One region of the Mesorhizobium sp. Pch-S genome, then DNA from elsewhere that is predicted to be linked to it. Evidence: predicted binding sites of a transcription regulator. Region 1 holds the regulator's gene; each other region holds the start of a gene.
The links. The regulator LexA, encoded in region 1, represses DNA repair genes until DNA is damaged. The targets are predictions, from matches to a motif close to TGTTCNNNNTGTGTTCNG.

Region 1 (7,141 bases):
ACGGTGTCGAGTTTCCGGAATTTCTCCACGAACACAGGATCGGAGAAAAATTCATCGACATTGCCGGCGCCCTGGATCGCTTCCACATTGACGACGGTTTCACCATCGGTGCTCCTGGCGAGTGTGCTCCAGAGAAAGCCTTCCTTGCGCTCGGCCACGTAATGCACGACGTCCTGGATAATGGCGAAAGCCTCTTCCTGTTTCCCCGGATGGGCATGGATGACGTTGACGACGAAGGTCGTCGGCTGAGGGGATGCTGAAAAACCTGCGGTGAGTTCGTTCATAAGTGTCTCCATCTGACGATCGCGGCCTTCTTGCCGCGGCGACCTCTGGATATTCAGGACAAACAGGCAGATAAATATTCGTGTGATCTCATTACTAACGAAGAAAATTCCGCAATTGGACAAACTTGGAACACTCGGCATCTTCGTGCAGGTAGCGGAAGCCGGGAGCTTTGTCGGCGCAGCACAACGGCTCGGCCTCACAGCCTCGGCCGTAGGCAAGGCGATCGCCCGGCTCGAAGACGAAATGGGCGCCCGCCTCTTTCACCGCTCGACGCGGAGCATGGCTCTGACCGAAGAAGGAAGTTTCTTCCTCGAAACCTGCCGGCGCATTCAATCGGAATACGAACAAGCGCAGATCCAGCTTTCGAGATCGCAGGCGAGCCCCCGAGGACAGCTTCGCGTCTCTCTGCCGCTTGCAGGCATGCTGTTGATGCCGACCATATCGGCCTTCATGGAACAATATCCGGATATCAATCTCGACCTTGATTTTACGGACCGGCTGGTCGACGTCATCGAAGAGGGCTTTGATGCGGTGATCCGCACGGGAGACATACGGGACACGCGCCTGATGAGCCGCAAACTCGGCACTTTTCGGCACAAAATCGTGGCGGCACCGAAATATCTCGCCAAATACGGTACGCCCGAAGTGCCGGAGGACCTGCTCAATCACCGCTGTCTCCATCATCGTTACGCGAATTCGGGGCGGCTCGAGCCCTGGCCCCTCGTGCGCAGCGGTCGCGACCTGAAACTCGATCTTCCCGTGACCTCCGTTGCCAGCACGCTGGAGCCACTGATCTACCTCGCCGAGCGCTCCTTCGGTATCACCTGCCTGCCGCCGTTCGCCGTGTCTGCGGAACTGGTCGAAGGCACGCTGGTATCACTGCTGACGGATCATCTCAGCGAAACGGGTACGTTCCGAATATTGTGGCCGACAAATCGCCACCTCTCGCCCAAAGTGCGGGTGTTCGTGGATTACATGGCTGAAAATCTATTTGCCGAGCAAGGATGAGACAGTATCTTTTGGCGGCCGGCGACGTGGGATCTCGCAACAGAGAACCGCCAGCCTTCTCGCCACGCTGAACAAAGCGTCAACAAATTCATTAAACTTTAAATGGTTGCGGAACACAAATGGAACAGATAGTGTTTGTTCCGGGTTTGTTTTTCTGATTCCGGTTCCGTTCCACGGAGGGTGGCGATGCTGACACGCAAGCAACACGAGCTCTTGCTCTTCATCCATGAACGGCTGAAGGAAAGTGGAATCCCCCCTTCTTTCGACGAAATGAAGGAGGCGCTGGACCTGGCCTCCAAATCCGGAATCCACCGGCTGATTACTGCTCTCGAGGAGCGTGGCTTCATCCGCCGATTGCCGAACCGGGCTCGCGCGCTGGAAGTGCTACGGTTGCCGGATTCGATTGCTCCCGGCCTCAACGCGGCCAAGAAGTTTTCGCCGGCAGTCATCCAGGGCAGCCTGGGGCGTCCCGTGCCCAAGGAACCGCAACGTCTGCAGGCGCCCAGCAACGACGACGACGTCGCGGTTTCCGTTTCAATCCCCGTCATGGGACGCATTGCTGCCGGTGTACCGATCGACGCGATCCAGCACCGTACCCATTCGATTTCCGTACCGCCGGACATGATTTCGGGGGGCGAGCACTATGCTCTGGAGGTCAAAGGCGATTCCATGATCGAAGCTGGCATTTTCGACGGTGATACGGTCATCATCCGCAACGCCAATTCGGCCAATCCGGGCGAAATCGTCGTCGCACTGGTCGACGAGGAAGAGGCTACACTCAAGCGTTTCCGCCGCAAGGGTGCCTCGATCGCGTTGGAGGCAGCCAATCCTGCCTATGAGACACGGATTTTTGGACCGGACCGGGTCAAGGTGCAGGGTAAACTGGTTGGATTGATCCGCCGTTATTGAGCGCAGGCAGCCAGGAAATTTAGCCGACTACAGCTTTCTGAAGACCGGTTTGTCGGAATAGGCGGAGCGGTTCGAGTTTGTCGGTCTTGGCTTGGATTTGAACGCTTTTTCAGGGCGAGGCGGCAATCCTCTCGCCTCGCGCGTAAATCCTCGCTGGGCATGCCAGGGCCGGTCTTTGATATCGAGCGCGAACAGGATGTTAGCCGGCTTATCAGCCGAAGAATCGAAGCGTACGGCTGCACTGCCGACGCGGGCGAGATCCTGCTTGGTGACAACCAACACTGCCGGATCGTTGCAGGGGTCAGGTGCAGTTGCATCGTCGATGACAATGAGCGACGCGACCCCGCAGGCCGATTTGGCGATGTCGGCACTAGCCGCCGTTACGACGACCGCACCCGACATGTGGCGGGCGAAACACATCCGTCGAGCGCACAGGAATGGCATGCCAGGCGGCATGTCGAGTGCATTTTCGACAGTCAGTTCAGCGTCATTCGAAACATCTTCCGGCAGGATCGTCGTTTCTACGTTGAGCGCCCGGCGCCAGTTGTCGAGCGTGAATGGATTGGGTCGCGCCCGGCTGACAGCAAGCTCGTCACCGGTGATTGGCAAGGCAACGAGACGCGCGTCCTCCGAGATCAACACATCGGGCGTTTCGACATTGCCCATGACAACCAGGCCGGCCAGCACAAAGGGCACCGCCAGCAAGCGCAGCCATGTCGTCGCCATCGCACCGATGGCGAGCGCTACGGCAACGAAGAGCACCGATTGCGTCGAAACGAGACCAACACCATCGACAGGCGAGCGTACCGAAATCCAGTCCGCGATCGCCATCATCACCGTCAGTCCCTTGCCCATCGCATAGAGAAACGGGCCATCGGCGCCAAACGGCATGGCAATCGCACTGAGAACGGCAGCCAGCATGACAAACGAAACCACTGGCATCACGGCAAGGTTCGCGAACAGACTCAAGGGCGAGACCCGCTGGAAATGCCAGACCGCGAACAGTGCCGTGGCAAGCCCGGCGATGATCGAGGTCGCAGCCATGCCAGCAACCGCTATCAGCGACTTGTGCGCGAGGAAACCGGCGAACGAGCGCGCCTGCGGCGCGGGAGCAGGCATGACTTCACGCCGCTGCGCCCAAGCCGCGTAGGCGCCGATCAGGGCAGCAGTCGCGGCAAATGACATCTGGAAAGACGGACCGACCACTTCATGCGGTGCGGTGAGGATCACGATCATCGCCGAGATCGCCAGGTTGCGCATCGACAGCGCCGCTCGGTCGAACAGAACAGCGATCAACATCACCGACAGCATGATGAAACTGCGCTCCGCCGCCACCACCACCCCGGAGATCGCGAGATAGGCGGATATGGAGCAAAGGGCTGCGAAGGCAGCATATTTCTTGACCGGCCGGCGCGCCGAGAAATCCGGAAACAGCGCGAAAGCGCCGCGTAGCAGGAACATCACGGTTCCTGCGACCAATGCCATGTGCAGGCCTGAAATCGAAATGATGTGATAGATGCCCGTCCTTCGCATCGCTTCATTGACGGAGTCCGGAATGCCGGCGCGCACGCCGACGATCAGTGCCGCAGCGATCTCACCTTCCGGCCCACCAATCGAGGCACGGATGCGATCCGCAATCGTTTCGCGTGCAGTCTCGATGGCAACCGACAGCCGCGTCGAGAGCGGCGTGGAACCCTCCAGTGCAACAACCCTGGGCTTTCCCATGAAGAAGCCCGTCGCGCCGATTCCATCAAAATAGCTTTCGAAGGAAAAATCATAGCCGCCGGGCCGCACCGGGCCGGCAGGCGGCATCAGCCGGGCATAGCCGGAGACGATCGATCCGGCGCGGATATCGGCCGGCATTGCCAAGGCCGATAGCCGCACCCGCTCAGGCTGATAGCGCAGCTTGGGTCTTTCAGTGTCGATGACGTCGAGCGTCAATCGCGTGCGTCCACTGGCCATCGGCTCGACCGAAACGACCCGGCCCGTCACGCTGGTCGACACCTGCGCTGCCAGCATGCCGCCCGGCATGCGCCACGTCTCGACCTTTCCGGCGAGGACGCCGAGTACGAGTAACAGGGCGGTCGTCACTGCGAGATGCACGGCAGGGCGGGATCGCAAAAGCAGCGCAACGACAGCGAGGGCGAGGCAGCCTGCAATCAACTGCGCGAAGGCCGGCTCGTGATCGAGGGAGAAGTAGATCGTCGCCCCCGCCCCGAGAAAAACCGGCGCAAACAGGAACGCCATGCCGCGATCGAACTCCAATGCGATCGCCTTGGCGAACAGGTCTCTGCCAATCAGCTTTCGCAAATCTTGCCAGCGGGTTGTCGGCCATTGCCGGTCGCCTGGAGGCATGCCCCCGGCATCGGAACCAGGATGCCGGGGGGCAGAGATCAGATCATCGAGCGGCGATGACCTTCTGATCGGCCGAGTGTCAGGCGATGCTGCCGCAGCCTGACCGTCATTCACCGGGGAAGACGCGAACAGAAGACGCTCGTTGATGCCTTGTTCGGCATCAGCGCCCCCTCGCCCAACCCTCCCCGGTCCAGCCATCGGGCCTGCCCCTTGCGCCCCTGACCTCCTATGCTACATGAACGCCCAAACAACGAAAGTCCGCGCTCCCGCGCTTCTTCCCGAGAGTTCCATGCCCGATCAGGTCGTAACCCGTTTCGCTCCCTCTCCCACCGGTTATCTGCACATTGGCGGTGCACGTACGGCGCTGTTCAACTGGCTCTATGCCAAGCACACCAATGGCAAGATGCTGTTGCGTATCGAGGATACCGACCGCGAGCGCTCGACTGACGCCGCCACCGCCGCCATCCTCGAAGGATTGACCTGGCTGGGCATGACCTGGGACGGCGAGGCCGTTTCGCAATTCCAGCGTGCCGCCCGCCACCGCGAAGTCGCCGAGGAACTGGTGCGGCTGGGCAAGGCCTACTATGCCTATGAGACGCCAGCCGAGCTGGATGCCATGCGTGAGTCCGCCCGCGCGCAGGGACTACCGCCGCGCTACAACGGCCATTGGCGCGACCGTGATGCTTCCGAGGCTCCGAAGGGTGTGGCAGGTGCGATCCGCATCAAGGTGCCGCGCGAAGGCGAGACCGTTGTCAGCGATCTCGTGCAGGGAGAGGTGCGCTTTCCCAACAAGGATCTCGACGATTTCATCATCCTGCGCTCGGACGGCGTGCCGACCTACATGCACGCTGTCGTGGTCGACGATCATGATATGGGTGTCACCCATATCATCCGGGGCGACGATCACCTGACCAACGCTGCCCGGCAGACCGCCATCTACCGTGCCATGGGCTGGGATGTGCCGAAGATGGCGCATATCCCGCTGATCCACGGCGCGGATGGCGCAAAGCTGTCCAAGCGTCATGGCGCGCTCGGCGTCGAGGCCTATCGCGCCATGGGCTACCTGCCGGAGGCGCTGCTCAACTATCTTGCCCGCCTTGGCTGGAGCCATGGTGATGATGAAGTCATGTCGATCGAACAGATGGTGTCGTGGTTCGATATCTCCGACGTCAACAAGGGTGCTGCCCGCTTCGACTTTGCCAAGCTCGAGGCACTGAACGGCGTGCACATGCGCGGCATGGATGATGCAGCGCTGACCAAGGTGTTTTTCGATACGCTGCCTCATCTGCCCAACGGCGAAGCGCTGGCCACTCAGCTGGATGAGAAGAAGAAAGTCCAGGTGCAGCAGGCGATGCCCGGCCTGAAGGAACGCGCCAAGACGCTGGTGGAACTGGCCGACAGCCTCTACTTCATCGCCGCCCAGCGCCCGCTGCAACTGGACGAAAAAGCAGCCTCATTGCTCGACGCTGACGCCAAGGCTGTTCTCAAAGCCGTGCTCGGCCATTTCCAGGCGCTTGGTGAGTGGACCGGCGCCACGACCGAAGCCGCGGTACGTGCCTATGCCGAGACGGCGGGCGTCAAGCTCGGCAAGGTGGCGCAGCCTTTGCGCGCGGCATTGACCGGCCGCAGCACCTCACCGGGCGTTTTCGACGTACTGGCCGTGCTTGGTCGTGACGAAAGTCTTGCTCGCATCGCGGATCAAATCGATTAGGAGTTCTGGTCCAAGAACTTTAGCATTGAAAGGTTTCTTTTGCGGTGCAACATTGCCGCCGGATCAATCAGCCCTAACTATTCCGGCGGCTGTAATCTCGTGCATTTCAAGGGCTTGTGGCGTTCCGCGTAGCGGACCGTCTTGGCCTGCAGACAAGGGAACAAGAAGGAGTTTGCGATGACCGGACAGACGGCAAAACTGGAGCTCGACGGCAAGACGCACGAGTTCAAGGTCCGAAGCGGTTCGGTCGGTCCGGACGTTATCGACATCGGTGCGCTCTATTCGACGACCGGAGCTTTCACCTACGATCCCGGCTTCACATCGACGGCGAGTTGCGAGTCGGCCATCACCTACATCGACGGCGATGCCGGCGTGCTCCTTCACCGAGGCTACCCGATCGACCAGCTCGCCGAACACGGCGATTTCCTGGAAGTGTGCTACCTGCTGCTCTACGGCGAACTGCCGACCAAGGCGCAGAAAGACGACTTCGACTACCGCGTCACGCGCCACACGATGGTGCACGAGCAGATGACCCGGTTCTTCACCGGTTTCCGCCGCGACGCGCACCCGATGGCGGTCATGTGCGGCGTGGTCGGCGCCCTGTCGGCCTTCTACCACGACTCGACCGACATTTCCGACCCTTACCAGCGCATGGTTGCGTCCGTGCGCCTCATAGCCAAAATGCCGACGATAGCGGCAATGGCCTACAAGTACCACATTGGCCAGCCCTTCGTTTACCCGAAGAACGAGCTCAATTTCGCCGCCAACTTCCTGCATATGTGCTTTGCCGTGCCTTGCGAGGAGTACAAGGTCAATCCGGTGCTCGCGCGCGCCATGGAGCGCATCTTTATCCTGCATGCCGACCATGAGCAG
Region 2 (7,141 bases), 3.2 Mb from region 1:
CAATCGCATCCGCTTTGTTCTCGAAGATGTCCTGCCACCGGTCATCCGCGACTCGCGGCTGTTCCGCTCTGTCGCCAGCCTGGCCTGGGGCGACCATATCGCGCGGCTGGCTTCCTTTCGCGAACGTGCGCCGTTCCTGACCGCGGAGGAGTACGAGACGCTCTATCGTGACCACCCGCGGGTTCATGAAGGCACGGACAACTCGCAGGCCTGCATCGAGAAGATCATCGCCTCGACGGTCGGTCAGTCGGTCTGCGACGTTGGTTGCGGCACCGGCGTCCTGCTGAAACGCATTCGCGCGGCGCGCGAAGGCGGCCGCTATGTCGGTGTCGACTTCGTTGTCGAGGATGCAGCGGCCATCGACGGTATCGACTATGTCGCCGCGCGCATCGAGGATCTGCCGTTCGAGGATGGCGCCTTCGACACCGTGGTCTGCACCCATGTCATCGAGCACGTTCTCGAATATCGGCAGGCGATTGCCGAGTTGCGGCGGATCGCCCGCAAACGCCTGATCATCGTCGTGCCGCGCGAGCGGGAATACCGCTATTCCTTCAATCCGCACTTCAACTTCTTCCCCTACACGCACTCGTTCCTGCGTGCGATGCATCCTGTCCCGACCAGCCATGTCTGCGTCGATATCGGACGCGACATCTTCTATTGCGAAGACCGGCCAGAGGCGTGATCGTGATCGGCGCGCTGCCTTTTCCAGTTCTGGCGGGGCTGGTGCTGACGCCGTTGATGATTTCGGCAGGTCAGGTCCTCTTCAAGCTCACCAGCGCGCGGGCAGGTGCCGCCGATCTGGCAGGGCTGATCGCAACCATCCTGGATCCTTATCTGCTCGCGGCGTTTGCCATCTATGGCATCGGCACGATCGTCTGGGTCTATGTGCTGAAATCCGTGCCGCTCACGGTTGCCTATCCCTTCATGGCGATGACCTTCTGCGTCGTGCCGCTGCTCGCCTGGGGCCTGCTCGGTGAGGCACTCACCCTGAGATATATGCTGGGCACGGCCCTGATCGTCGGCGGCCTGATCGTCATCAACGCCTGAGGTCGGCGCTTTTTCGCCATCTGCCGCTGGTGTCATCCATCGGATAGTTGCGGCGCTTGACAGGCCAAGGCTCGTCGCTTCATGTCCTGCTCGTTGCAGCGGTTCCGCTTTAGGCGGAAGCGCGGAACGCTCTACCGCTTTGTCATCGTGCAATTCCAAACGCAAAACCGCTGCGCATCTTTGCTGGAATTGCTCCAGATTGGAGACCCTGCATGTCCCTCAAAGTCGCTGTCCAGATGGACCACGTATCGACCGTCAACATCACCGGCGACACTTCCTTCGCGCTCTCCCTGGAAGCGCAGCGGCGTGGTCACAAGCTGTATCACTACACGCCGGACCGGCTGTCGCTGCGCGACGGCAAGGTTTTCGCCCGCATCGAGGAAATGCAGGTGCGTGACGTCAAGGGCGACCATTTCACGCTCGGCGAGGCCGTGCGGACCGATCTCGCCGAAATGGACGTGATCCTGCTGCGCCAGGACCCGCCCTTCGACATGAACTACATCACCACCACGCATATTCTGGAGCGCATTCATCCAAAGACGCTGGTGGTGAACGACCCGGCCTGGGTGCGCAACAGCCCCGAGAAGATCTTCGTCACCGAATTCGCCGACCTGATGCCGGAGACGCTGATCACCAAGGATCCGCAGGAAGTGGCGGCTTTCCGCAAGGAGTTCGGCGACATCATCGTCAAGCCGCTCTACGGCAATGGCGGCGCCGGCATCTTCCATCTGCAGGAAGCCGACCGCAATCTCGCCTCGCTGCTGGAGATGTTCGGCCAGCTGTTCCGCGAACCCTATATCGTCCAGCGCTACCTGAAGGACGTGCGCAAGGGCGACAAGCGCATCATCCTGATCGATGGTGAACCGGTCGGCGCCATCAACCGCGTGCCCGCCGAATTCGAGTCGCGCTCCAACATGCATGTCGGCGGCCGCGCCGAGAAGACGGATCTGACCGCGCGCGAGCGCGAAATCTGCGCCCGCATCGGCCCGTCGCTGAAGGAACGCGGTTTCATCCTCGTCGGTATCGACGTCATCGGCGACTACATGACCGAGATCAACGTCACCTCGCCGACCGGCATCCGCGAAGTGAAGCGTTTTGGTGGCGCGGACATTGCTGCTCTTTTCTGGGACGCCGTGGAAGCCAAGCGCGGCTGACCTTTCCGCGTTCTTCCTGTTGCTTCGCCGACAAGGCAACGCGATGACGTCCCGTGCGTTCGTTTGTTCCTGTATTGTTCTTGATCTCATCGAGAAACCATGCTTTTCTTGACCCCGTGGCCGTTCCGGTCACGCGGGTAGGCTGCCCGCTGGGGGCTCGGATGGTTTCTCGCGTTCGCACGGTTGCGTTCCAGGGCATCGAGGCCGTGCCGGTCGACGTGCAGGTGATGATCGCGCCGGGCAAGGTCGGGATGTCCATTGTCGGCCTGCCTGACAAGGCGGTGGCCGAAAGCCGCGAACGCGTCCAGGCGGCGCTTCATGCTTCCGGCCTGTCGATGCCAGCGCGCAAGGTGACGGTCAATCTGGCACCTGCGGATCTTCCAAAGGAAGGCAGCCATTACGATCTGCCGATCGCGCTCGGCCTGATGGCGGCACTCGGCGCCATCCCGGGTGATATGCTGGCCTCCTATGTGGTGCTGGGCGAGCTTTCGCTGGATGGCACGATCGCTGCGGTGGCCGGTGCCCTGCCGGCGGCGGTTGGTGCCAACGCCGAGGGGCGCGGGCTGATCTGTCCGCACGCCTGCGGGCCCGAAGCCGCCTGGGCTGGTCCCGACATCGACATCGTGGCGCCACGCAGCCTGATCGCCATGGCCAACCACTTCCGCGGCACGCAGGTGCTGTCGCGCCCGGAACCAGGCGTGCATCAGAGTGCGCGCAACCTGCCTGACCTTGCCGATGTCAAAGGTCAGGAAAGTGCCAAGCGTGCACTGGAGGTGACAGCCGCCGGCGGGCATAATCTGCTGATGGTCGGCCCGCCGGGTTCCGGCAAGTCGATGCTGGCACAGCGCCTTCCCTCCATCCTGCCGCCCCTGGCGCCGAAGGAACTGCTGGAAGTCTCGATGATCGCCTCGGTTGCCGGCGAACTCGCCGGCGGCAAGCTGACTGACCGGCGGCCATTTCGAGCGCCACATCACTCGGCTTCGATGGCGGCAATGGTTGGCGGCGGCCTGAGGGTCCGTCCCGGAGAAGTGTCGCTCGCCCATAATGGCGTGCTCTTCCTCGACGAATTCCCGGAGTTTGCGCCGCAGACGCTCGATGCACTGCGTCAGCCACTGGAAACCGGCGACTGTGTGATTGCGCGCGCCAATCATCGCGTCGCGTATCCGGCGCGCATCCAGCTGATCGCGGCGATGAACCCGTGCCGTTGCGGCATGGCCGGCGAACCCGGCTATCGTTGTCTGCGCGGCGATCGTTGCCGGATCGACTATCAGGCCCGCATCTCGGGACCGCTGCTCGACCGCATTGACCTCAGGGTCGATGTGCCGGCCGTGTCGGCCAGTGACCTGATCCGGCCGGACCAGGCGGAGCCGAGCACGGCCGTCGCCGAGCGGGTGGCGCGGGCGCGAGACATCCAGCGCCGGCGTTTCGAGGCTCGGGGCATGAGCGGCGTTGCGCTCAATGCCCATTGTTCGCCGGCCATGATCGAAGCAATCGCGGCGCCGGATGCAGCTGGCCTCGCCTTGCTCCGCGAAGCCAGCGAAAAGCTCGGCTTTTCGGCTCGGGCCTACCACCGCGTGCTGAAAGTGGCGCGCACCCTGGCCGACCTCGATGATTGCGAAACGGTCGGACGCATCCATCTCGCCGAGGCGATTTCGTATCGCATGGCTCCGGAGCGTTTGTCGCAGGCCGCTTGAGGAGCAGCCTGTCGGCCGTCTTGTCAGGCGCGGCGACTCACTCTCGAATGACGACCCAGTCAAACCAGGGTGCTGTCTTGATCGAAATTCTCCAGCCCACTCCCTTCGCACCTCTGCCGGAACTGGAGCCCGGCTGGTTCGACGTGTCCTATGCCATCACGGGTGACGGACTTCTGGCATCACTCAGATCCACCTGCGATGTCGCCGGAAACTGGTATCGCAACGTAAAAGCCAAAGAAACCGCCCGGCCGCTGGTGACCAGGAACGCGATGGCCAGGCTGTCGATCTTCGACGGCATCACGGAGTATGGGACGATCGAGTTTCCGCTCGAGACGGCGTTTCCAGTCTTTGACACTCATCGGAACGGCGGCTGGATCGTCGCCAGCGCCCGCTGCAGACCAACCGACGAGAATGCGACGCTGTTCAGCGACGAGGGACAAGCCATCGACCGGTTCTGTCTGGGCGACGGGATCGAGCATCTTCAATGCGACGATCGCGGCAATATCTGGGTTGGCTATTTCGACGAGGGCGTATTTGGCAACGACGGCTGGAAACTGCCGGGAAGCAAGGCGCCCATCAGCATGGCGGGCCTGGTCCAGTTCGATCCCTCAGGCAAGGTCCTCTGGCAGCTCGACGATCCGTCGATGGCAGACTGCTATGCCTTGAACGTCACTCGCAGTACGACCTGGGCGTACTACTATACCGATTTTCCGATCGTCGAAATCGCGACCGCGACCGGCCGCACCAGGGTCCGTCAGACGACGGTCACGGGTGGGCACTCGCTGGCCTGCGACGCACAGGGCGCCATGATCGTCGGTGGCTATTCGCCCGACAGGGATGGCATCACATTGCTGGAATTTCGCGATGGCGTGCAGACTGTGGCTCGTTTTCGCCATGCATTGCCAAGCACGTTCTCCGAACGAGCCGCACTCTGTCAGGCCCGGGGAGATACCCTGCACATCGTGCAGGATCGCTTCTGGAATCAATTGACGCTCAACGATGTTCGCCTGGCCGCAGCGCAGCGTATGTCGGAAAAAGGCCGTTACTGAACGGCGCCGACCAGGACCTGCTGGCCTTCGCGGATCGAGACCCAGCGGCCGGTATTGTCGATGGCCTGACGCTTCAGGAACCGATAGCCGCTCTGATCCCAGGGCTTGACCTTGTCAGTCAGGTTGTCGAGCACGAAATCGCCCTTGTCGGTGCGCACGGTGAGGACCGCATGGCCTTCGCCATCCGGCTTGCGGACAACCGTTACCAGCAGGTTCGCAAGGGAAACTCCCTGCCTCGCCAGCCGGCGGCGCTTTTCGAGCACATAGTCCTCGCAGTCGCCGACGCCCTTGTCCGGATAGGCCCAGACCTCGTCCTTGCCGTAGATTTCCTGATCACTCAGCGGCTTGACCGCCGCATTGACCGCGGCTGTGACGCGGGTCAGCTTGCCCCAGAGCGCAGACGTTAGCCTGGCCGGGGCCAGATCCTTCGGGCGGACCGAGCATTCGGCTGGACGCGTCTTGCAGAATTCATAGTGGCCGATGGGCTGTGTGGTGGCACCGCCGGTGGCCATGGCACTCGCAGCGGAAGCCGAAGGCACCGTCCAGATCGCCGCCGCGATCCCGATCGCCGCAGCCGCAAAGACACGCAAACCTTGCGTCGCTGGTGAGGAGTTCATCGTCCCCCGCTCGCCCCTGTTATTAACGAAACGTTAATGAGGATTTACATGGCGTGTCAATTCATCCCCATGGCGGATTCACCGAAAGGGTTAATCGTGCCGTGGTCATTGCGCTGATTGCGCAACACCTGGCGATGCCGATTTCACTCGAAATCTGATCCAGTTGGAAAAATAGCGGTGCGGCGGCGGGGTTCTTCGAACCATCCGCACGCAAAACGGGGCAAACCGCCACCGTGTTCACAAATATGTGATGATCAGGCCTGAGCTGGCTTGCTGGCCTTCCGCTTCACGGCGACCCTGTTGCTGCGGCCATAGCTGGTGATGAAATCGACGATGCGCGGCACGATCTCCGAGCGGAAGCGCGAGCCATTGAACACGCCGTAGTGGCCAACGGCAGGCTGCATATAGTGCGCCTTCATGTCGGCAGGCACGTTCGAGCACAGGCTGTGCGCGGCCTCTGTCTGGCCGAGACCGGAGATGTCGTCGTTCTCACCCTCGACCGTGAACAGCGCGACGTTGCGGATGGCGCTCGGATCGACCCTGGTGCCGCGATGCTTCATCTCGCCCTTCGGCAGGGCATGGCGCACGAACACGGTTTCCACCGTCTGCAGATAGAACTCGGCGGTCAGGTCCATCACCGCCAGATATTCATCATAGAACTCGCGGTGCTTCTCGGCGTTGTCGCCATCGTTCTTCACAAGGTGCATGAAGAAGTCCTTGTGGGCGATGATGTGCCGGTCGAGGTTCATGCTCATGAAGCCGGAAAGCTGCAGGAAACCCGGATAGACCTCGCGCCCGAAACCCGGCACAGGCCATGGTGCCGGCATGACGACGTTGTCACGGAACCAGTCGATGCCTTTTTCCTCGGCCAGCAAATTGACCGCGGTGGGGTTGCGGCGCGTGTCGATCGGGCCGCCCATCAGGGTCATGGTGGACGGCGCGAAACGATCGCCGCGGGCTTCCATCAGCGCCACGGCTGCCAGCACCGGCACCGACGGCTGGCACACCGCCATGACATGGGTGTCGGGCCCAAGCTCATGCAGCATGTCGATGACATAGTCGATGTAGTCGTCGAGATCGAAATGACCGGCGGAGAGCGGGACCATACGCGCGTCGACCCAGTCGGTGATGTAGACCTCGGCATGAGGCAGCATCGCCTCCACCGTGCCGCGCAGCAGCGTCGCGTAGTGCCCGGACATCGGCGCCACGATCAGCAGCTTCGGATCCGCGCGACGGCCGGCCGGCACCTGACGCTCGAAATGAATGAGGTTGCAGAACGGCTTCGACCAGACGACGCGCTCGGTCACCGGCACGGTCTTCCAGTCGACCACGGTCTTGTCCAGGCCGAAGGCCGGCTTGCCGTAGCGGCGTGTGGTGCGCTCGAACAATTCCGCAGTTGCCGCGATCGAGCGGCCCCATGGCGTGTGTGAAAACGGGTTCAGCGGATTGGTGTAGAGAACCCGGACCGCCTCGGCATAAGCGCGTGCCGGCTGCAAGGCAGCATGGTTCATCTCGTAGAACTGGTAGAACATCTAGAACGGTCTCCGCTGCCCTCGGAACGAAGGGCGACAAGCGGCCCA
Region 3 (7,141 bases), 320 kb from region 1:
GAAACGGGATCTGCGGAAATCCGCAGCTGGACAGCAGCGCGGTGCAGCCTGGCCCGCAGCAGAAACTGATACGGGGTCATGCCTACGATCGCGCGAAACGAGCGCAGGAAATGATATGGGCTGGTCGCGGCCTGGTCTGCCAGGTCGGACAGCGAGAGATGCTCGTCCCCCCGATCCTCAATGAGGCGTATCGCTTCGGCGATGCGCTTTTCATCGCGTTGGCTGATCTTTGCAGGTCTTCCCGGCGTCCCCGTCAGCATCGTCGCCGCCGCACCTGCCAGCCGCAGCGCGACTTCCTCAAGCTCATTGGCGTCGCCTTCGCGGCGGGCGACCTCGGCATCCGCGAGAAGTGCAGCAAGCTCTGGACATGACGGCAGGTTCGGCGCATGGAATTCGCCCTGTTTCGCTCCAGGCACATTCGCCAAGACGTCTTCCAGCATCTCGGGCGAAAATTGAAACGACAGGCAACGGTCACCGCTGCTGTGATCATGCCCGCATTCGAAGCACGTCCGGGCATTGCCGAGCAACAAAGCGCCCGGCGTCATTACCGCCGCTCCCTGCCGCGAACGGTAGTGGAATGTACCGCAGGTGACGACTGCGATGCAGAACGAGCCATGCTCTTCTTCGAAAGGCCGTTCGCCGACCGTCGCAGTGCAGACGATGTCGGCCACGCTCCATCCGGCTTTTCTGGCAAGTATCCGCACCTGCTGGCTCATGGCCGCGATTTAGCAATTTTTCCCAAGCCCAGACAGCCGGCAAGCGCTACGCCGATGATGTCTCCTGACAGGTTTGAGGTCGTCATGCATCACCGGAACTCCTTCACCGAGGCCCTGCAGGCGCCAGGCCCCTTGGCCGCCCACGCCGACAAGCTCGCCCTTTACGGTCGCTTTGCCGGAGCATGGAGCTTCGATGCCAAACGCTGGACCGACGACGGCAGGCTGCTCGTTGGCCGCGGCGAGATCCATTTCGGCTGGGCACTGGAGGGACGCGCCATTCAGGACGTCTGGATGCTGCCTGCGCGCGACGCGGGGCCTTCGACCGAACTCGGCCCCTGGACGTTCTATGGCACGACGCTGCGGATCTACGACCCAGGCATCGATGCCTGGCACATCCTGTGGAGCGATCCGCGCACGCAATACTACAGCCGGCAGACCGGCCGAGCCGACGGCGCGGACATCGTCCAAATCGGCAGCGACGATAGCGGAACACGGACACGCTGGCGCTTCACCGAAATCACCGACAATTCGTTTCGCTGGCTTGGGGAGCGTGCCGACGGCGAAGGAAACTGGCACCTGCAGGTTGAATTCCTGGCTCGACGCGTCGCCTGACGTTCCGATCTCAACAACGCAAATTCAAACGAGGTTCAAAATGCTCGACCATGTCTCGATCGGTGTTGTCGACCCATCCCGCTCCAAGGCTTTCTATGACGCGGTTTTGGCACCACTCGGCTATGCGTGCCTCAGCGAATCTGCCGGTTCGCTGGGTTATGGCGGCGATCAGGTTTCGCTCTGGATTCTCGAAGTCGAGCGGCCTGTGCCGGCGGATATGGCATCAGGGCTTCACTTCTGCTTCGCCGCACCAACCCGCGACAGCGTTCGTGCTTTCCACGCGGCAGCCCTTGCCAACGGCGGCGGCGACAACGGCAAGGCCGGCCTGCGCGCCGATTATGGCGACAGCTATTTCGCAGCCTTCGCCATCGATCCGGATGGTTATCGCATAGAGGCCTATTGCGGCTCAGGCAGCTGACCGACTGGGCGTTGGCAACTTCCCGATATTCGCGCTACCAATGGTCTGGTTGCGGCGAGAGAGGGGAATGGCATGCCGAGCTACGAAAGCCTGTTCAACGCCTTCGTGACACTGCTCGTGACCATCGACCCGCCGGGACTCGCCCCGCTTTTCCTTGCCGTGACGCGCGGCATGAACCGCGAGCAACGCAGCCAGGTGTCGGTTCGCGCCTCGATCATCGGCTTTCTGGTCATTGCGCTGTTTGCAGTTGCCGGCGCCTCGATCCTTTCGGTGTTCGGCATCACCCTGCCCGCTTTCCGCGTCGCCGGCGGCTTCCTGCTGTTCTTCATCGCTTTCGAGATGGTTTTCGAACGCCGGCAGGACCGCAAGGAAAAAAGCGCCGATGTGGCAATCACCAAGGATCACATCCATAACATTGCGGCTTTCCCGCTGGCGATCCCACTGATCGCCGGCCCGGGCGCAATCTCGGCCACAGTCCTGCTGTCAAGTTCCTTCCAAGGTATCGGAGGCCAGCTGGCACTGCTCGGCATCATCCTCGCATGCCTGCTCATCACCTATGTGGTATTCGTGCTGGCGGAACGCATCGACGGTATTCTTGGGCAGACCGGGCGCTCGATCCTGACCAGGTTGCTCGGTGTGATCCTCGCCGCACTCGCGGTCCAGTTCGTAGCCGACGGTATCAAGGCCCTGGCGGCGAGTTGATCGCCTCAAACGCGTGCAATCGCATCGCTGCGCAGGCAGCCTCATTCAGCAGCGGTATCGATCACCTCGAAGCAGCGGTATCGATCACCTCGAAATCGTGTGTAACGGTTGCCGTCTTGCCCATCATGATAGAGGCCGAGCAGTATTTTTCCGCAGACAGCTGAACCGCCCGTTTGACCTTGTCGTGTGACAGTCCTTTGCCCTTGACGATGAAGTGCATGTGGATACGCGTGAACACTTTGGGATCTGTCGCCGCACGATCGGAGTCGAGTTCCACGATACAATCCTCGACCTGCTCCCGCCCCTTTTCCAGGATGTGCACCACGTCGATGGCCGAACAACCGCCCGTACCGATCAAAAGCAATTCCATTGGGCTCGGGCCGGGTGTCTTGCCCTCTTCACCATGTGTCGTACCGAGAACCAGCTTGTGGCCACTGCCGGACTCGCCCACGAATGTGCGACCCTCGACCCATTTGATCCGCGCCTTCATCCCTGCATCCCTATATTTTTGGACATCTTTGTAGTCTGATGTCCGCCTTAAGGCATCTCGGCCAGCAGCGCCTTGACGACACTGGCCGAATTCGTCGACGCCAACGCCATGAAGGTCGCCATCTGATTGGCTCCCTCTCCGCCACCGGCAAGATCGGAAAGGCTGCGCACCGCCACGAACGGAACGCCGTTGCTGTAGGTCACATGCGCGACCGCCGCACTTTCCATGTCAAGCACCTTGGCTTCGAAAGTCTTGTGCACATAGTCACGAAACTCGGCGTTGTCGACGAAAGCCTGGCCGGAAACGCCGTTGCCGCCGACGATGATCTTCGGCGGCTTGGTAAGGCATCTGTTTTCTGGGGCGCAAGCCTGCAGGTCGAGTCTGGCGGCGACCTTGCGGGCGGCCTCCAACAGGGCCGGATCGGAAGGGAACCAGAACTTCGTTTCCTCGCCGCCCTTGCGGGCGACAGTCACGGACCGCGGCACGATCATGCCGTAGCCCGCAAACTGATCCTTCGGTATGAACGGCGGGATTTCGTAACCGTCGCCGACCTTGCGTGCGAAAACCGCTTCCAGATATTCGCCCCACTGATCGGCGACAACGACATCGCCGATGCTGAGAGCCGGGTCGACGCCGCCGGCAATGCCGGAGAACACCACGGACGTCACGACAAACCTGTCGAGCGCCACCTGCATGGTCATGGCCGCATTGACCATGCTGACGCCACTCAGGAACAGCACGACGTCCTTGCCGGCCAGCTTGCCGGTGATGAACTGGCGACCGTTGATCTCATGCTCGGTTCGATCAGAAAGATCTGTCTGCAGCGCCACCCATTCAGGCGGGAATGCTGATACGACTGCGATACGCGGCTTGTCATCGAGCCGCTCGGCAGCCGAAACGGCAGCGGATAACATGGCAAAGAACAGCAGGCCGATCGCAATCACGCGTGCGAATGCACTCATGCCGTAGCTCCTCGCCGTATCACCATGTCAGGCCTGTGGGCCGGAAAATTCCGCCCATCAGCAATCAGAACGGGATTTCATCGTCCAGTTCGCGCGAACCGCCGCCACCGCCACCGCGGTTGCCGTTTCCGCCGCCAAAACCACCGCCACCCGAGCTGCGACCGCCACCGAAGTCGCTCGGGCCGGACTGACCGAAGCTGTCGCGGTTGCCGCCGGAATAACCGACCTGGCCACCTTCACCCTGCCCGCCACGTGCATCGAGCATCTGCAATTCGCCACGGAATTTCTGCAGCACGACTTCGGTTGTATAGCGCTCCTGGCCGCTCTGGTCCTGCCATTTACGGGTCTGCAACTGACCCTCGACATAGACCTTCATGCCTTTCTTCAGATACTGCTCGGCCACCTTGGCGAGCTGGTCGTTGAAGATGACGACGTTGTGCCACTCGGTCTTTTCCTTGCGTTCGCCCGAGTTCTTGTCGCGCCAGCTTTCCGAGGTGGCGATACGGATGTTGACGACCGGCTCACCCGAGTTCAGCCGGCGGATTTCGGGATCCGCACCCAGATTCCCCACCAGAATGACCTTGTTGACGCTGCCAGCCATCACACTTCTCCGCGCTCGTCCGAAACCAGAATTCTCGCCGCACCATATAGGCTGAGGGGCCTGCCCGCCTCCACGGACATGCCTTTCCCACAACGTTTTTGTTCTATTTCTGTTCTAGTTCCCGCGTTGGCTATTTGTCAAGGAATGTCAGCAAAAGAGCCGACCAGGCTTCGTTTCAAGTCCTTACCCCGGGGAGGCTCTTGCCAAACGGATAAGTATCCACTTATGTTTTAGCATGATCGAATCCGAAATCTTCAAGGCCCTGGCCGACCCGACACGGCGCGCGCTGTTTGAACGGCTGGTCGACGACGAGATGACTGTCTCCGAACTGCGCGCCGGCACGCCGGTGTCCCAACCGGCAGTCTCCCAGCATCTTGCCGTGCTGCGCGGCGCCGGGCTGGTGAGCGAACGCCGCGTCGGCCGCAATGCTTTTTACCGGGCCGCCCCGGAAGGATTATCGCCGCTGCTCAGCTGGATCGAACGCTATCGCACCTTCTGGCCTGACCGCATCGAAAGGCTGAAGACCGTGCTGAAGGAGATGGATCAATGACCTCACCCGACGACATCGTCGTTGAATGCGATCTGCCGGATGCGCCTGAAAAAGTCTGGCGCGCACTCACCGAGCCGGAAATCGTCGCGGCCTGGCTGATGCCCAACGACATCAAAGCAGAGACCGGCCATCGCTTTTCGCTCGGCACGGAAAGCCGCATCGACTGCACCGTGCTGGAAGCCGAGCCTTGCCGCCTGCTGCGCTATTCCTGGCGCGAAGCCGAAACCAACGCCACAGTGGGGTTCGACAGCATCGTCACCTTCGAACTGACGCCCGCCGCCGGTGGCGGCACGCATCTGCGTGTCGTCCATGACGGCTTCGCCGCCGCCGCAACGGCAGTCTGCTGCATCTCAGGCGCCGGCTGCAGCGTCGTCGTCGATGCCCCCAAACCCACCAAAACCCTCGCAGCGGCCAATGCGCCGCAATGGCGCATGGCCGCCTAACAGGAAGGAGCCAAGACAATGTCCGGTGTCGCCAATCTTGTGCCGATGGTGATCGAACAGTCGAGTCGCGGCGAACGCGCTTTCGACATCTTCTCCCGGCTGCTGCGTGAACGCATCATATTCGTCAACGGCCAGATCGAAGACAACATGGCCGCCATCATCTGCGCCCAGTTGTTGTCGCTGGAAGCTGACAATCCGGAAAAGGAAGTGTCGCTCTACATCAACTCACCCGGTGGCGTGGTGAGCTCCGGCTTCGCCATCTATGACACGATGCGCTACATCTCCTGCCCGGTGTCGACGGTCTGCATGGGCTTTGCGGCTTCGATGGGTTCGTTCCTGCTCATGGCTGGCGACCCTGGCCGGCGCATCGCACTCCCCAACAGCAAGATCGTGCTGCATCAACCGCTTGGCGGCTTCCAGGGCCAGGCTTCCGACATCCAGCGGCACGCCGAGGATATCCTGAAGACCAAGCGGCAGATGATCGATCTCTACGCTCAGCATTGCGGCCGCACGGTCGAAGACGTCGAGAACACGCTCGACCGCGACCATTTCATGAACGCGGAGGAAGCCAGGGCATGGGGCCTGGTCGATCACGTCTACGACACGCGCAAACGGGCTGCATAGGAACAAATCCCCGCACATCCGATCCGAAGGCTCGGCGGGTACTGGCCGTCACGGGTGAAGACGCCTATGTTAGCGCCATGATCACCGCCCGCCTCTCACCGTCATCGTATCTGGCAGCCCTTACGATTGCCCTTTTTTCGACAACGACAGGATTTGCCGGAGAAGCCGGCAAACAGGCTGCAAAGCCCCTGCCCGGCGTCAATGGCGGCTACAGCATCGTCAAACCGGCGGCTCCACAACCGGAACCGGACGATTACGATCCCGCCTCCGGTCGCCGGTTCAAGGTCGGTGACATGGATGTTCGCATTTCGGGCTCGGTGATCGTGGACATCGGCGCAGGCAATCTTCCTGCCCCGCGGCGGTAATTTGCGCGGATTCTGCTGATCTTTCGTCACGACAGCCGTGGCGTCGGCGCAGCATGTGACGATCTCGCGAAGTCGTACTCACCGCAAAAGAACAGCCCCGCCGCTGCGCTTTGGCATGCGGACGGGGCTTTTTAGGGCTTTACCCAATTCTGCCGGGAGCGTTTTACCGGCTTTGGGTTTCGGGTGCTTCGCGGCTCACGGCCGACGACCCGACTAATGGTCTCTGATTGTAAGGGGATCGGCAGGTCACGGTTTGTACGGGAAGGCGCCGCCTTCCTGACACCTATGCCCGCCGCGGCTCCAACGACAGATGGAGCCTGAAGGGACTGTCCGGTGGGGTCATGCCTCGCTCCTGTTTCTGGTTGCTCTTGCCGTCTGCCCGAACTCTCACTCGTTTTGGTCTGCGGCGCCTCGCAGACCGCCTTCCGGCTCGAGGATCGCCACGGGGCGATCGGTTCAGGCGACGGCTAACCTTGCGCCTTCACTTCCGCAGCGTCAACCGGCGGCCGGCCGATTATAAAAATTGTGATCGGAACGGTCCGGAACGTCACGTTCTGCTGACATCGCATTGTCAGGAGCGCGTTCGGCCTTTGTTCTTTTTTGCTTGCCCGCCCGCGCGAAAGGCGGTTAAACGCTGAAAGTAGCCGGAGAGTCTCGA
Region 4 (7,141 bases), 1.0 Mb from region 1:
ATCGACGCCATGGACAAGAGCGGTCCCAAGCACGGCTTTCTGACACGGGCCATTGCCCAGACCTCCTACACGGTCGACTGGAATTTCGATCTCAAGGCCAAGGCCGACGTCTGCCAGGTCAGGGCCGCCAGCGCCACGCTGGACATGACCTATATGTATCCGAATGTGACGACGCCGATGTCACCTGCCTTGCGCAAGCGGTGGCAGCGTTTCTTCGCTGGCGTGCGCGCGCATGAGCAGACACATGGCCGCATCGCCAGGCAGGGGATTGCTGCGGGCGAACGCGCCATCGCTGATCTTGCTGTGGCCAACGATCCGCATTGCATCAAGACGCAGCGTGAGGCGCAGCGGCGCGTCGATGCGATCTACGAAGAGTATGAGGCAAAGCAGGTCGCCTTCGACCAGCGTGAGCATCGTCGAGGCGGCCGGGTCGAGGCCCTGGTCGCCAGGCTTGTGCGCGAGCGCTGACATCCTGCAGCCGACAATTTCAATTCCGCTTTGATCGTCGCCGGTTCGGCATCTATGGTGCGCGCGAAAATGGCATCATGGCAGGACAGAATGACTTCGAAGACCGGGCTTGGCCTCCTGTCAGCGTGTGTGGCAGCGCTTATGGTGGCAACCTCCGCCATCGCCAAGACCATCGAGCAGGAAAAGCCCTACGCTATAACCGGCACCACCGGTGCTGAACTCTACGCATCGATCGGCCGGAACGGGCCGGAAGTTGGAAGAAGCGGTGGCCGTGTTATCGCGCACACTTTCTTCAAGCTCACCTGGCGACGAAACTACGTCCCCGAAAACGGTGGCTGCACGCTGAAGTCGGCAACACCGACGCTCATCATTACCTATACGCTGCCCAAGCCTGCAAACCCGTTGCCGCCTGCGGTGCAGAAACGCTGGGATATCTTCATCGACGGTCTTCGTCGCCATGAGAAGGTGCATGGCGACCACATCAAGGCGATGCTGGCGCAGATCGAACGGACGACCATCGGAGTATCGGTGCCCAACGACCCCGGTTGCCAGAAGATTCGCCAGGAAATCCAGAAACCGCTTTCCGAGGCCTCTATCGCGCAGCGCCAGCAGAGCCGCGACTTCGACCGCGTCGAGATGGGAGGCGGCGGAGCCATCCAGCGGCTCATTCTCGAGCTGGTGAATGGTGATTAGCACCCCCAGCGGGAGCCGGCTGTTACTGGAACGCGGTTTCCGAGAACGAACGCAGCTTGCGCGAGTGCAACCGTTCCATGGGCATTTCAGCCAGCTTCTGCATCGCACGGATGCCGATGGTGAGATGCTGAGACACCTGCCGCTTGTAGAACTCGGTGGCCATGCCGGGCAGCTTCAGTTCGCCGTGTAGCGGCTTGTCGGAAACACACAGCAATGTCCCGTAAGGCACACGGAAACGGAAACCGTTGGCCGCAATCGTTGCCGATTCCATGTCGAGCGCGATCGCGCGTGACTGCGACAGCCGCTGCACCGGGCCGCGCTGATCGCGCAGTTCCCAGTTGCGGTTGTCGATGGTGGCGACCGTGCCGGTGCGCATCACCCGCTTGAGATCGTAACCCGAAAGCCCCGTCACTTCGGCGACCGCCTCTTCGAGCGCCACCTGGACTTCGGCCAGCGCCGGCACCGGCACCCATACCGGCAGGTCGTCGTCCAGCACGTGGTCCTCACGCACATAGGCATGTGCCAGCACGTAGTCGCCCAGCGCCTGCGTGTTGCGCAGGCCAGCGCAGTGGCCAAGCATGAGCCAGGCGTGCGGGCGCAGCACCGCGACATGGTCGGTGATCGTCTTGGCATTGGAGGGGCCGACGCCGATGTTGATCATGGTGATGCCGCCATGATCGCCACGCTTCAGATGATAGGCGGGCATCTGCGGCAGGCGTGGCGGTGCAATTCCTTCACTGGGCGTCGTGGCTCCCGGTTTCGTCACGACGTTGCCCGGTTCGACGAACTCGGTATAGCCTTCACCGCCCTTCGCCATCAGATCCCGTGCCATCGCGCAGAATTCGTCGATGTAGAACTGGTAGTTGGTGAACAGCACGAAGTTCTGGAAATGCTGCGGGCTCGTCGCCGTATAGTGGGTAAGCCGATGCAGGGAATAGTCGATGCGCTGGGCGGTGAACGGTGCCAGCGGTCGTGGATCGCCCAGCGCCACTTCGAAGGTGCCGTTGGCGATCTGGTCATCGGTGCCGTCGAGATCCGGCACGTCGAACAGGTCGCGGATCGGCCGGCGAATGCGCTCGGCCGCGGCGCTGTCGACATAGGTCCCTTCAAGGAACGCGAAATGTACAGGGATCGGCGTCTCCGATTCCGAAACGATGACCGGAACACCATGGTTGCGCATGATCAGCCGCAACTGCTCGGTCAGGTAGCTTTGGAAAAGGTCCGGCCTTGTGACCGTGGTCGAGAACTGGCCAGGTGTCGGCATGTGACCGTAGGCCTGTCGCGAGTCCACCTGGGTGAAGGAATTGGTGACGACGCTCACCTCGGGATAGAAGGCGCGGTAGCGTTTGTCATTGTCCCCGCCGGCAGCCAGTGCCGAGAAGGAATCACGCAGGAACTTGGTGTTGCGTTCATACAGTGCACGCAACGCCGCGACGGCCTTGCCCGCATCGTCAAAGGATTGCCGGGCGTAGGGCTCCGGCATGACCACGGTTTCGATTGCTTGTGGGTAGATTCGCTTTTCCATGACCCATTATAGAGATGGAAAATGACAGTTGGGAGGGGTGGTTCCTCAGGCGGTTCGCTATTTGCTTTTCCAGATGCGTTCGCAAATCGCTGAACTCAGGCGCGCTGCAGGCTCACCAGAAGAACCAGCCCAAGTCCCTTCTTCTTGAGTGCCGGCGCTTCGATGGTCGAAGCGGCATCGGCCCGCATCGTCGGTACCGCCAGAACCGGTGCTGCAAGCAACATCAGGATCAGCGTCGCACGGGGCAGAAGCTTCAGGATGGCGATGGCGTTTTGCGCAAACGAGGTCATGGCGTTTTCGTCTCGATCAAAATGAACTGGAGCAGGTTGTGCCGCATCGCAGGCCGGCCTGGTTCCAGCCGTGGTCCAGCCGTGCATTCTCTGCAACGAGGATCGCAAAACCCATGCCGAACAGCGCCGTCAGCAGGCAGACGATGGTAAAGCGGCGCGCGAGCATCTGGGTCCTCTCCTTCAATGCTGGAGAGAATGCATCAACGCGGCTGAACCCCTTCTGAGGTTGCCGTTCATCCGGGGTTCAAAATGATTGACGGGAAATTGAGACGGTCCGACATGTCTCCCTTCCGGGGGGGAGAGAAGAGCTTGCCTTGTCGGGGCTGCAAGAAGCCGGGACCATAAGAAAAGGCGTTCCCGCGTGGCGGAAACGCCTTGCCGTTGACGTCGTTACCGGCTGTCCGGTTACAGCTTGGTCCAGGTCTGGCTCTTGCAGATCAGCCCGCCCAGCACGCAACCGCTCATCTTCAGCGAACTGCCGGATAGCGAAGCCTTGCCGTTATAAGTCTTGTCGGTGTCCGGATCCGTGATCGTGCCGGAATATTTGCCCTCGCCGGCGGCCTTGAACGATCCGATGGTCTTGCCGGCGTGCTTGCCGGTCTTCAGCGTGATCGAGAACGAACCGCCGCCCGAGATCGCGGCAGTCGCGCCGGATGCGGTCTTCCAGTTGCCTTCGATCGGGTCGGCGAGCGCCACACCCGACATGATCAATGTGGCAGCGAGTGCCAGGCTGACTTTGCGAAACATCGAGTTCCTTCCTTTGCGCTTCAACTGGACGCCGGGTCCAGCCTCTCCATCCCTTACGCTCAGGTAAGCTAATCCAGTCCCCGGTAAAACAAAAGCCGTGCCGCTGGGGAAGGAAAGCTGCTTTTCTTTGACCTCCGCAAGACGTTGGAAATGCGCGTTTTTGATTTCTTACTAAAATGGAAGCTTCGCCGTGGTTAGCGAAACCTTGTTTTCGCAGTCGCGAATTTTCATCGAATTTGAATGGAAACCCAGCGATCGCGCCCTTCCTATCCTTAACGGTTTCTCACGTTTACTTCTTGTTTTAGCTTTGTTTTCCTCAAATTAAGCAAGCCATTTAACGACGGATTCAAGCGTCCCCGGCATCCTTCGAAGCATCGGAAGAGCGCACGTCCACACCAAGAAACGGACGGCGGCTTTCAGGAGCAACAGGGTCAGACAAGGGGATTTCAAATGGCACGTTTCGAAATGCTTGAAGCTGGGGTCGGCACGATGGGCGCGACCGCGCAGGCCGACATTCTCTTCGAACTTGGCGTGATGTATGCGACCGGTCGTGATTGTGAGACCGACGTCATTGCCGCTCACAAATGGTTCAACATTGCGGCCATCAAGGGGTCACTGCGCGCCGCCGAATGGCGCTCGGAACTCTCGTCGGCAATGTCCAAGGGCGAGATTGCACAAGCGCTGCGCGATGCCCGCGAGTGGATGACCACGCATTGATTTCCATCTGAAAGACATGACGACGCCGCTCCAACGGCGAACACAAAGGCGACCGGTTAGTCGGATCGACCAGGCAACAGGGAAGACTTCCTCCAAGAAGCTGTGCTCGGGGGAATTGCGAGAAAACCGCGACCGGTCGTGACAAGACCGGCGCGGTTTTCGCTTTGTTCGGCCGGGCTTGACGAACGACGGTGTTCGGCCGGGCTTGACGAACGACGGTTTTTTTCACCCATTCTCGATCGTGCGCGACAAAGGGGAGCGCAAAATGGGAGAGTTAGAGTGAAAACAACAAAATTCCTGGGCGCAGCGCTGTTGCTGACAGCGTTGAGCACCTCAGCGGCTTACGCCGAAGACATTTCCATCGCGGTTGTGGGGCCGATGACGGGGCAGCTCGCCACGATCGGCGATCAGTTCAAGCAAGGCGCGCAAGCCGCCGCCGAGGCGATCAACGCTGCTGGCGGTGTCGGCGGGCGGCAGATCAAGCTGGATATCGAAGATGACCAGTGCGATCCTAAGCAGGCGGTTTCGGTCGCCAACCGGATCGTCGGCAACGGCGTCAGGTTCATTGATGGCCACGCATGCTCGGGCTCGAGCATTCCGGCTTCCGCTGTCTACGCTGAAGCCGGCGCGTTGATGATGAGCCCGGCCTCCTCGAACCCGCTGATGACCGACGACGCGGCCAAGAAGGGCTGGTCGACCATCATGCGTCTTTATACCCGTGATGATGCACAGGGCGCTTTCATCGGCCCCTGGATCGCCAGGAAGTATGCCGGCAAGAATGTTGTCGTCCTGCACGACAAGAGCGCATACGGCCAGGGCGTCGCCGACGCGGTGAAGAAGACGATGAACGATGCCGGTCTCAAGGATGTCCTCTACGAAGGCATCAACGCCGGCGAGAAGGATTATTCGGCGCTCGTCACCAAGCTGAAGGACCTCAAGGCTGACGTCGTCTACTTCGGCGGCTACCACCCGGAAGGCGGGCTGATCATGCGGCAGGCGGCAGAGCAGGGTCTCAAGTTCCAGCTCATCATGCCGGATTCCATCGCCAGCCCTGAATTCTGGCAGGTGGCAGGCCCGGCCGGCGAAGGCACGATGTTCGTGTTCCCGTCGGATCCGCAGGCGCGGCCGGAAGCCAAGGAAGCCATCGAGAAGATCAAGGGCAAGGGTTTCGCTCCGGAGGGCTTCACGCTGTTCTCCTACGCCACGATCCAGGCGATCGCCGAAGGTGTCAAACGCGCCGGCAGCGATGATCCGGCCAAGGTCGCTGCAGCACTGAAGGACGGCAAGCCGATCAGTACCGTCGTGGGAGAGGTCGTCTTCGATGAGAAAGGTGACCTGAAGAACGCCAAATACGATATCAACCAGTGGCATGACGGCAAATACGCGCCGATCAAACAGGATTGATCCATGGCAGGTTCCTGCTGAACAGAAGAGTGGCCGGGATAATCCCGGCCATTCTTATTTTCGATGCTGTGGCAACACTGGCACCGGTTCTGACACCAATCACAGGAATTGATCATTGCATTAACCGGACACATGCAATGCAGCCCGCATGGGCTTGACGAACAGCAAATTTTTGCGCCCATTGCACGCAAGCGCAGCCGGGAGGGCTTGCGCAAAGCAATGGGAGGGTTCGAGTTGAAATCAGCAAAATTCCTGGGCGCAGCCGTGTTTGCCACGGTGCTCAGCGCCTCGGCGGCATACGCCGAAGATATTTCCATCGCGGTGGTCGGTCCGATGACCGGTCAGCTCGCTCCGATCGGCGATCAGTTCAAGCAGGGCGCCAATGCCGCTGCCGCAGCGATCAACGAGAAGGGTGGCATTGGCGGCAAGAAGATCAAGATCGTCGTCGAAGACGACGCCTGCGATCCCAAGCAGGCCGTTTCGGTCGCCAACCGCATTGCGGCCGCGGGTATCAAGTTCGTCGACGGTCATGCCTGTTCGGGTTCCACCATTCCGGCGTCGGCCATCTATGCCGAGAATGGCATCGTCATGATCACGCCGGCTTCGTCCAACCCGGAACTGACGGAAGCTGCCTTCAAGAAGGGCTGGCCGACGATCCTGCGCCTCTACATCCGTGACGATGCCGGCGGTAATTTCGTCGGTCCGTGGATCGCCAAGAAATACGCCGGCAAGAATGTCGTGCTGCTGCATGACAAGAGCGCTTACGGCCAGGGCGCGGCGGATGCGGTGAAGAAGACCATGAATGAGGGTGGCCTCAAGGAAATCGCCTACGAAGGCATCAACGCCGGTGAGAAGGACTATTCGGCGCTGGTCACCAAGCTGAAGGAACTGAAGGCCGATGTCGTCTATTTCGGCGGTTATCACCCGGAAGGTGGTCTGATCAAACGTCAGGCCAAGGAACAGAACTTTGATTTCCAGCTGATCATGCCCGACAGCCTTTCCAATCCGGAGTTCTGGCAGATCGCCGGCCCGGCTGGCGAAGGCACGATGTTCGTGTTCCCGTCCGACCCGCAGGCCAAGCCTGAGGCCAAGGAAGCTGTCGAAAAGATCAAGGCCGGCGGCTTCTCGCCGGAAGGCTTCACCCTGTTCTCCTACGGCGTTATCCAGGCAATCGCCCAGGGCGTCGAGCGTGCCGGTTCCGACGATCCGGCCAAGGTGGCTGCGGCCCTGAAGGACGGCAAGCCGATCGCCACCGTGGTTGGTGAAATCACGCTGGACGAGAAGGGTGACATCAAGG

Region 2: C1M53_RS10475 (YifB family Mg chelatase-like AAA ATPase) is a predicted target of LexA. The motif match lies at 2,266-2,283, and genes of this name have one in related genera.
Region 3: ssb (single-stranded DNA-binding protein) is a predicted target of LexA. The motif match lies at 4,601-4,618, and genes of this name have one in related genera.
Region 4: C1M53_RS00655 (sel1 repeat family protein) is a predicted target of LexA. The motif match lies at 4,021-4,038, and genes of this name have one in related genera.

The regions. Positions count from the first base shown of each region.
Region 1 is NZ_CP029562.1:5,708,734-5,715,874, reverse strand. It holds gene C1M53_RS26990 (antibiotic biosynthesis monooxygenase) at 1-284, opposite strand, end outside; gene C1M53_RS26985 (LysR family transcriptional regulator) at 400-1,293, shown strand; gene lexA (transcriptional repressor LexA) at 1,480-2,202, shown strand; gene C1M53_RS26975 (ComEC/Rec2 family competence protein) at 2,230-4,512, opposite strand; gene gltX (glutamate--tRNA ligase) at 4,847-6,268, shown strand; gene gltA (citrate synthase) at 6,446-7,141, shown strand, end outside.
Region 2 is NZ_CP029562.1:2,283,572-2,290,712, reverse strand. It holds gene C1M53_RS10490 (methyltransferase domain-containing protein) at 1-682, shown strand, start outside; gene C1M53_RS10485 (transporter) at 679-1,047, shown strand; gene gshB (glutathione synthase) at 1,260-2,201, shown strand; gene C1M53_RS10475 (YifB family Mg chelatase-like AAA ATPase) at 2,363-3,895, shown strand; gene C1M53_RS10470 (hypothetical protein) at 3,973-4,944, shown strand; gene C1M53_RS10465 (transglutaminase-like cysteine peptidase) at 4,938-5,561, opposite strand; gene C1M53_RS10460 (polyhydroxyalkanoate depolymerase) at 5,816-7,093, opposite strand.
Region 3 is NZ_CP029562.1:5,384,479-5,391,619, reverse strand. It holds gene C1M53_RS25185 (AraC family transcriptional regulator) at 1-716, opposite strand, end outside; gene C1M53_RS25180 (hypothetical protein) at 801-1,328, shown strand; gene C1M53_RS25175 (VOC family protein) at 1,369-1,746, shown strand; gene C1M53_RS25170 (MarC family protein) at 1,819-2,448, shown strand; gene C1M53_RS25165 (OsmC family protein) at 2,510-2,938, opposite strand; gene C1M53_RS25160 (5'-methylthioadenosine/S-adenosylhomocysteine nucleosidase) at 2,986-3,900, opposite strand; gene ssb (single-stranded DNA-binding protein) at 3,965-4,501, opposite strand; gene C1M53_RS25150 (metalloregulator ArsR/SmtB family transcription factor) at 4,737-5,051, shown strand; gene C1M53_RS25145 (SRPBCC domain-containing protein) at 5,048-5,494, shown strand; gene C1M53_RS25140 (ATP-dependent Clp protease proteolytic subunit) at 5,513-6,118, shown strand; gene C1M53_RS25135 (hypothetical protein) at 6,196-6,483, shown strand.
Region 4 is NZ_CP029562.1:131,513-138,653, reverse strand. It holds gene C1M53_RS00680 (DUF922 domain-containing protein) at 1-468, shown strand, start outside; gene C1M53_RS00675 (DUF922 domain-containing protein) at 559-1,161, shown strand; gene C1M53_RS00670 (AMP nucleosidase) at 1,184-2,686, opposite strand; gene C1M53_RS00665 (hypothetical protein) at 2,782-2,976, opposite strand; gene C1M53_RS31560 (hypothetical protein) at 2,993-3,142, opposite strand; gene C1M53_RS00660 (DUF2147 domain-containing protein) at 3,382-3,723, opposite strand; gene C1M53_RS00655 (sel1 repeat family protein) at 4,174-4,440, shown strand; gene C1M53_RS00650 (ABC transporter substrate-binding protein) at 4,720-5,844, shown strand; gene C1M53_RS00645 (ABC transporter substrate-binding protein) at 6,064-7,141, shown strand, end outside.